2 regions of the Streptomyces sp. NPDC057249 genome follow, and region 2 is predicted to be linked to the other one. Evidence: riboswitches for the same ligand, from Rfam matches in the RefSeq annotation. Region 2 holds a riboswitch; the other holds the start of a gene.
The links. Region 2 has a riboswitch for cobalamin ahead of ACFUJY_RS07115 (ribonucleoside-diphosphate reductase subunit alpha). Riboswitches for the same ligand answer to the same signal wherever they lie in the genome.
Positions count from the first base shown of each region.

Region 1 (4,135 bases), on a different contig from region 2:
CGCCTCCGTCGGCGCGGACCAGGCACGCCGGTGCGGGATGCGGCCCAGGCGTACGACGTCCAGGACGCTCAGCTCCTCCTGGGTGACGGCGTGCTGGTCGACGACCGCGACCCGCCGGGCCACGGCGCGGCGGCCGACGTCCGTGAGCGGTTCGCCGTCCAGCGTGACGACGCCCGCGTGCGGGGCGAGGACTCCGGCGAGGATGCGCAGCAGGGTGGACTTGCCGGAGCCGTTGGGGCCGATCAGGCCCACCGTCGTGCCCGGTTCCGGGGCCAGCGTCACACCGTCCAGCAGGAGGCGGCCGCCGGCCTCGCGGCTGACTCCGCCGGCCCGCAGGCCCTCCGCCGCCGTCCCGGTCACGCGGGCCGCCTGGTGCGGTAGAGGACGGCGACGAAGGCGGGCACGCCGATGAGGGCGGTGACGACGCCCACCGGGACCTCCTGCGGGTCGAGGACGGTCCGGGCGAGCGTGTCGACCCAGACCAGGAAGACGGCCCCGGCGAGGGCGGTGACCGGCAGCAGCCTGCGGTGGCCGGAGCCGGTGAGGGCACGGGCGGCGTGCGGGAGGACCAGCCCGACGAAGCCGATGGCCCCGGCCGAGCTGACGAGCGCGGCGGTCAGCAGCGCGGTGGTGCAGAGCAGGACGGTGCGGACGCGTGCGACGTTCACCCCGAGGGCGGCGGCGGCGTCCTGCCCGAAGGCGAAGGCGTCGAGCGTACGGGAGTGGCCGAGGCAGACCAGCAGGCTGACGGCGAGGACGGCGGAGCAGATCCACACATCGGTCCAGCCGACCCCGCCGAGCGAGCCGAGCAGCCAGAACAGCACGCCCCGGGTCTGCTCGGCGTCGGCGGCGGTCATGACGACGAACGAGGTCAGGGCCGAGAACAGCTGCATCGCGGCGACCCCGGACAGGACGACCCGGTCGGTGGAGCCGCCCAGGGTGTGGCTGAGCAGCATCACCAGCGCGAACGAGCAGAGCGCCCCGATGAACGCCCCGGCCGGCAGGGACACGGCTCCGCCGCCGACGCCGAGCACGACGACCAGGACCGCGCCGGTGGACGCGCCGGAGGAGACGCCGAGGACGAACGGGTCGGCGAGCGGGTTGCGCAGCAGGGACTGCATGACGGTCCCGCAGACCGCGAGGCCCGCCCCGCAGACGGCGGCGAGCAGGGTGCGCGGCATGCGCAGGTTCCAGATGATGCCGTCGCGGATCGGGCTGAGCCGGGCCTCACCGATGCCGAGGTGGGCGGCGACGGCGGACCAGACGTCCACGACGGAGATCCGGGCCGGTCCGATGGTGACGGCGACCGCGACGGACAGGGCGAGCAGCAGGAGGCCGCCGGTCCACAGGAGGCCGCCACGCAGACGGCGCAGGCGGGGGCGCGGAGGGCCGGTGGGGGCCGGCGTCCTGTCGGGCGGGGCGGTGAGCCGTTCGGTGGCCGTCATCCCGCGAGCCCGAACGCGCGCAGCCCGGCGGCCACCCGCTCCACGCCCTCGACCGTGCGGATGGTCGGGTTCATGGCCTGGCCGCTGAGCAGGACGTAACGCTTGTGGCGTACGGCGTCCATCTTCTTCGTGACGGGGTTGGACTCCAGGAAGGCGATCTTCCCGGCGGCGCTCTCGGCGGTCTGCGACGTGCGGGTGAGGTCGCCGATGACCAGCACGTCCGGGTTGCGGTCGGCGACGGTCTCCCAGTTCACCTGGGGCCATTCGTCGTGCGTGTCGTCGAAGACGTTCTTCAGGCCGAGCTCCCGGGTGATGATGCCCGGCGCCCCGCAGCACCCCGCCAGGTAGGGGGACTCGGAGTTGGCGAACCAGTAGAGGACGGAGGTGCCGGAGCCGTCGATGTCGTCGGCGGCCTTCCGGATGCGGGTGCGGAGCCGCTCGGTCAGCTTCTCGCCGCGCTCCGGCACGCCGAACACCCGGGCCAGGTCGCGCACCTCGGCGTAGACGCTGTCCATGGTGAGGGCGCCGGTACGGACGCCGTCGCCGTCCTTCGTGTTGTCCTTGGCCGTGCAGTCGGCGGGTGCGACGTAGGTGGGGACGCCCAGCTTCTCGAACTGCTCGCGCGGGGCGACACCGCCCTTGGCGAGGGTGGACTCGAAGTCGGCGGCGACGAAGTCGGGCTCCTGGTCGAGGACCTTCTCGGACGAGGGCCGGTTGTCGGCGATCCGCTTCACGCCCGCGTTGGCCTTCTCCAGGCCCTTCATCACCGGGTCGGTCCAGGTGGCGGTGGCGGCCATCCGGTCCTGGAGGCCGAGCGAGAGCAGGATCTCCGTGGTGCCCTGGTCGACGGAGACCGCGCGCCGGGGCGGGGCGTCCACGGTGACGGTGCGCCCGCAGTTCCTGAGCGTGACCGGGTAGCCGTCCGTCCGGCCGACGGCGTCGGCCTTTCCGGACGGGGGCCCTCCGCAGGCCGTCAGCAGCAGGAGGGCGACGGTGAGCAGAGCGGCGGCACGTATGGGCGGCACGGGGCATACCTCGGCGTCTCTGGGCCCATGCGCGGGGCCCGCTGTACGGTCCGCCGCCCGGTCCCGGGCGGCGGTCGCCAGCAGGTCTTCGGACTCGGGTTCGCTCGGACGGGACGCCTTCCCGGGAGACGCCGGGTCTCCCAGTGGCCGTGGCCCCGCCCGTCCCCCTCACCGCTGCGCGTCAGTTCCGGATTCGCACCGGATTCCCTGACTCCCACGAGGAGTTCGACTGGCTCCGGCACGCTACCACGGGCTTACGCGCAGCTCGGCGCCGCGTCCGGTCAGGGGCGCTGGAGGGCCACCACCGCGTTGTGCCCGCCGAAGCCGAAGGAGTGGCTGACGGCCCGGTGGACGGGCCGCACCAGCGGCACCTTGGTGACGCAGTCGATGTCGAACCCGGGCGCGGGGGCGTCCAGGTTCGCGACCGGCGGGACGACCCCGCGCTGGAGGGTGAGGATCGTCAGCCCCGCCTCGATCGCCCCGGCCGCGCCCATGCAGTGCCCGAGCACGCCCTTCGGGGCGGTGACGGGTGGCCGGTGCGGGTACACCCGGCTGATCAGCGCGGCCTCGGCGGCGTCGTTGCGTACGGTCGCGGTGCCGTGCGCGTTGACGTGCTCCACCTCGTCCGCCCGCCAGCCGGCGTCGCGCAGCGCGGCCTCCGCGGCGGCCCGGGCGACCCGCCCGTCGGGGTGCGGGCTGGTGGGGTGGTGGGCGTCCGTGGTGGCGCCGGTGCCGGCGAGCAGGGCCCGGGGTTCGGCGCCCCTGGCCTCCGCGTCGGCGGCGCGTTCCAGCACCATGACGGCGGCGCCCTCGCCCATGACGAGTCCGGCGCGGTCGGCGGCGAAGGGCCGGCTGAGCCGGGACAGGTCGCCGTCCGCGCGGGCGGCGGCCCCGGACCGGGCGAAGCCGGTCATGGCGATCGGGAAGACGGTCGACTCGGTCGCCCCCGCGACGGCCACGTCGCACTGCCCGGTCACCAGCAGGTCGCGGGCGACGGACAGCGCGGTGACGCCGGACGAACAGGCGGTGCAGGGGGCCAGGCTGGGGCCGGTGGCCCGCATCTCGATCGCGATCTCGGCGGCGGGCATGTTGGGGATGGTCAGCAGGACCCCGGCCGGCGAGGTCGCCTCCGGCCCCTTCCGCTCCAGGACCAGCGCCTGGTCGGTGAGGTGCGCGGAGCCCCCGCTGCTGGTGCCGACGACGACCGCGACCCGGCTGCCGTCCCACCCGGCCGGATCGAGACCGGCGTCGGCGACGGCCTCCCGGGCGGCCAGGACCGCGAACTTGACGTACCGGCCCATCCGGAAGGCCGTGCGGCGACCGATCTCGGCGTCCAGGTCGATGCCGTCGACCACGCAGGCGAAGTCGATCGCGCACCCGGCGAGCGCGGGGACGGTGCGGGCCGGGCTCACCGCGGCGCACACCCCGTCCCAGGTGGACTCGGTGTCGTTGCCGACCGGGGTGATCATGCCGAGACCGGTGACGGCGATGGCCGGTGTCCTCATCGGGCGACGCCCGCCGCCGCGTCGAGGTGCTCCGTGAGCTCGGCGAGGGTGGTCCCCCGGGTCAGGATGCCGGTGTCCAGTTCGACCCCGGTGGTCTCCCGCAGGACGACGGCGAACTCGGCGGCCGCGAGGGAGTCCATGTCCAGGCTGTCCATCGTGG
Region 1 covers NZ_JBHUXS010000009.1:174,786-178,920, forward strand. Annotated here, with positions in the region: gene ACFUJY_RS18925 (ABC transporter ATP-binding protein) at 1-360, opposite strand, end outside; gene ACFUJY_RS18930 (FecCD family ABC transporter permease) at 357-1,445, opposite strand; gene ACFUJY_RS18935 (ABC transporter substrate-binding protein) at 1,442-2,470, opposite strand; cobalamin riboswitch at 2,532-2,719, opposite strand; gene ACFUJY_RS18940 (beta-ketoacyl-[acyl-carrier-protein] synthase family protein) at 2,752-3,975, opposite strand; gene ACFUJY_RS18945 (acyl carrier protein) at 3,972-4,135, opposite strand, start outside.
Region 1: another riboswitch for cobalamin. It lies ahead of ACFUJY_RS18935 (ABC transporter substrate-binding protein); the one in region 2 lies ahead of ACFUJY_RS07115 (ribonucleoside-diphosphate reductase subunit alpha).

Region 2 (4,135 bases):
CGGGTCGAGAGCGCCCGGGCCTCCGGGGAGTCGAAGGGCAGCCGGAGCTGGAAGAAGACGTCCTGGAGGCCCATGGCGCCCAGGCCGACCGGCCGCCAGCGGGCGTTGGACCGGCCGGCCTGCTCGGTCGGGTAGAAGTTGATGTCCACGACCCGGTCGAGGAAGGTCACCGCGGTGCGCACGGTGGCGTCCAGCCGCTCCCAGTCGATCGAGGAGCCCTTGACGAACGCGCCCAGGTTGACCGAGCCGAGGTTGCAGACGGCCGTCTCGCCGTCGTCGGTGACCTCCAGGATCTCGGTGCAGAGGTTCGAGGAGTGCACGACCCTGCCCGGCTCGGCGGTCTGGTTCGCCGTGCGGTTCGAGGCGTCCTTGAACGTCATCCAGCCCTGACCGGTCTGCGCCAGGGTGCGCATCATCCGGCCGTACAGCTCGCGGGCCGGCATGGTCCTGCGGGCCAGGCCCTTCGCCTCGGCCGCCCGGTACGCGGCGTCGAACGCGTCGCCCCACAGGTCGACGAGCTCCGGCACGTCCGCCGGGGAGAACAGCGACCAGGTGGAATCCGCGTCGACGCGGCGCATGAACTCGTCCGGAATCCAGTGCGCCAGGTTCAGGTTGTGCGTGCGCCGCTGGTCCTCGCCCGTGTTGTCGCGGAGCTCCAGGAACTCCTCGATGTCCGCGTGCCAGGTCTCCAGGTAGACCGCGGCGGCACCCTTGCGCCGGCCGCCCTGGTTCACGGCCGCGACGGAGGCGTCCAGCGTCTTGAGGAACGGCACGATGCCGTTGGAGTGCCCGTTGGTGCCCCGGATCAGGGAGCCCCGGGCGCGGACGCGGGAGTACGAGAGGCCGATGCCGCCCGCGTGCTTCGACAGGCGGGCCACCTGGTGGTAGCGGTCGTAGATCGAGTCCAGCTCGTCCAGCGGCGAGTCGAGCAGGTAGCAGGACGACATCTGCGGGTGGCGGGTGCCGGAGTTGAAGAGCGTCGGCGAGGACGGCAGGTAGTCCAGCCGGCTCATCAGCCCGTACAGCGCCGCGACCTCGTCCAGCGCCCGCTCGGAGGTGTCCTCGGCGAGCCCGGCGGCGACCCGGAGCATGAAGTGCTGGGGGGTCTCGATGACCTGGCGGGTGATCGGGTGGCGCAGCAGGTAGCGGCTGTGCAGGGTGCGCAGTCCGAAGTAGCCGAAGCGGTCGTCGGCCCCGTCCGCGAGGGACCGCTCGACCAGGGCGTCCAGGGCCGCCGCGTGCAGCGTGACGAACTCGGCGGTGCGGTCCGCGATCAGGCCCTCCCGGTGGCCCACGGCGACGGACGCGGAGAACGAGGTGGCGCCCTGGCCCGCGGCCTCGTCCGCGACGGACCGGGTGAGCAGGCGGGCGGCGAGCCGGGAGTACGCGGGGTCCTCGGAGATGAGGCCCGCCGCGGCCTCGGTGGCCAGTGAGCGCAGCTCCGCCTCGTCCGACCGGGCGTTGCGGCCGCGCAGGGCGGCGGCGGCGACGCGTCCGGGATCGGTGTCGGGCAGATCGGCGGTGAGGTCGGTCAGGGTCCGCAGCAGTGCGGTGCCCGGTCCGTCGCTCGCGGTCCCCGTTGATGCGGCCGCTGAAGCCGGATCGGCTGGCGCGATGGTCACGTGGTGCTCTCCCTCGCTCGGCTCTGGGCCGGCGGGGAGCGGGGCAGCCGGGCAGGAGCGGGCCCGGGCAGGGCGGCACTCCGTGCGGCGTCCACCGGCCCATCCACGAGGCCCGGACGTCTGGGCATCCGGTTCGGTCGAGCCGGATGCGCTGTCGGCAGGTCCTCGGACTCCACGGGTGCGCGAAAGCGCACCGGATACACCGTTGCGGGACAGTTCCGGATTCGCACCGGATTCCCCTGCGGCGACAGCGAGCATGAGCATACATGTGGGGGCCGCCCTGTCGGGCGGCCCCCACATGTTGTGTCGCGTGGTGGGAAAGTGTGCGGTCAGTGACCGCCCGGCGCCCCCGCCGTGGCCGGCGGCAGCTTCTCCTGGACACCCGGGTCGCCCGCGTCCGCGGTGTAGTCGCCCGGGGAGGTCTCGTCGATTCCGACGGGTGCCTTCACGGCGTTCAGGACGAAGGTGAGGACGACGACGACCACGACGTTCAGCACGAAGGCGGTCAGGCCGATGTAGCCGATCTCGCCGAGGCCGGGGATCTCCTTGGAGGACCCGCCGAAGTGCTTCTGCGTCGGGCTCGCGACCCCGTACGCGGCAGCCGTCCCGTAGATCATGCCGGCCGCCCAGCCGGCGATCAGCGCCCAGCGGTGGAACCACCGGGTGAACAGGCCACCGACCAGGGCCGGCATCGTCTGGAGAATCCAGATGCCGCCCAGCAGCTGGAAGTTGATCGCGACGGTCTTGTCCATGGTGAGGACGAAGGCGAGCGCGCCGACCTTGACCAGCAGCGAGACCAGCTTGGAGACCTTGGTCTCCTGCTCGGGCGTCGCGTCCGGCTTCAGGAAGTCCTTGTAGATGTTGCGCGTGAACAGGTTCGCCGCGGCGATGGACATGATCGCGGCCGGCACCAGGGCGCCGATGCCGATCGCGGCGAACGCCACCCCCGCGAACCAGTCGGGGAACATGTTCTCGAACAGCTGCGGGATGGCCAGCTGGCCGTTCTGCACCTTGACGCCGGCGGCGATCGCCATGAAGCCGAGCAGCGCGAGCAGGCCCAGCATCAGCGAGTACAGCGGCAGGATGGTGGTGTTGCGGCGGATCACCTCACGGCTGCGGCTGGAGAGCGTCGCCGTGATCGAGTGCGGGTACATGAACAGCGCGAGTGCGGACCCGAGCGCCAGGGTGGCATAACCCCAGTGGCCGGCCGCCGCCGGCGCGAGGCCGCCCGCGCCCGCTTGAGTGAACTTGTCCTGGGCGGAGGCGAAGATGTCGTCGAAGCCGCCCAGCTTGATCGGGATGTAGATGATCGCCACGGCGATGACCAGGTAGATCAGCCCGTCCTTGACGAACGCGATCAGCGCGGGCGCCCGCAGCCCCGAGGAGTACGTGTACGCGGCCAGCACCGCGAACGCGATCAGCAGCGGCAGGTCCTTGACGAACCAGTTGGTGTTCTCGCCGCCGCCGACGCCCATCACGTCCAGCACCGCCTGGATGCCGACGAGCTGGAGCGCGATGTACGGCATGGTGGCGAGGATGCCGGTGACCGCGACGGCCAGCGAAAGCCCCTTCGAGCCGAACCGGCCGCGGACGAAGTCCGAGGTGGTGACGTACCCGTGCTTGTGCGAGACCGACCACAGGCGCGGCAGGAAGGTGAAGATCAGCGGGTACACCAGGATGGTGTACGGCACCGCGAAGAAGCCGGACGCGCCGGCCGCGTAGATCGCCGCGGGCACGGCGACGAAGGTGTACGCGGTGTAGAGGTCGCCGCCGAGCAGGAACCAGGTGACCCAGGTGCCGAACGAGCGTCCGCCCAGGCCCCATTCGTCCAGGGTGGCCTCGTTCTCGGCCCTGCGCCAGCGAGCGGCCAGGAAGCCCATGACCGTGACGGCCAGGAAGAAGAAGATGAAGATGCCGAGCGCGACGCCGTTCACGCCGTCCTTCATGCCGACGCACCCCCCTTGCGGGCGCGCTGGTCACGCTGCCACAGCTTGTACGCGATCATCGTGAGCGCGGTGGAGATCAGCACCCAGAGCATCTGGTACCAGTAGAAGAACGGGATACCGATGAAGGTCGGGTCTATCTTCGAATAAGAACTCACCCAGAGCATCGCCACGAACGGCGCGATGAGGCACAGGGCGATGACCACCCGCAACGGTGTGACGGTGGGTGGCTTTCCTTCTGGTTCTTCCGCCATGGCGGCGACTCCGTCCCCTCGCTGATCACCTGTAATGCGCAGGAAATCTAGGCGAGAGATCCGGCCACCGTCACCCCCCGTCCGCATTGCGGTCCGGCAACGGTCGCCACGGACCGGCCGGATGGCCGGAATGGCGGCAATCGTCCGGGAGCTGGTCCAGGCCAAGCCGGCCCTCGGGAAGCGCCGAACGGCCCCCGGAGGCGGGACCGGGGGCCGTTCGGGGGTACGTGCGTACGGTGGGTCAGTCCAGCGGCCGCTTCAGGCGGGCCACGAACTTGTAGCGGTCGCCGCGGTAGACCGAGCGGACCCACTCGAC
Region 2 covers NZ_JBHUXS010000003.1:130,120-134,254, reverse strand. Annotated here, with positions in the region: gene ACFUJY_RS07115 (ribonucleoside-diphosphate reductase subunit alpha) at 1-1,622, opposite strand, end outside; cobalamin riboswitch at 1,761-1,893, opposite strand; gene mctP (monocarboxylate uptake permease MctP) at 1,952-3,568, opposite strand; gene ACFUJY_RS07105 (DUF3311 domain-containing protein) at 3,565-3,819, opposite strand; gene ACFUJY_RS07100 (GntR family transcriptional regulator) at 4,061-4,135, opposite strand, start outside.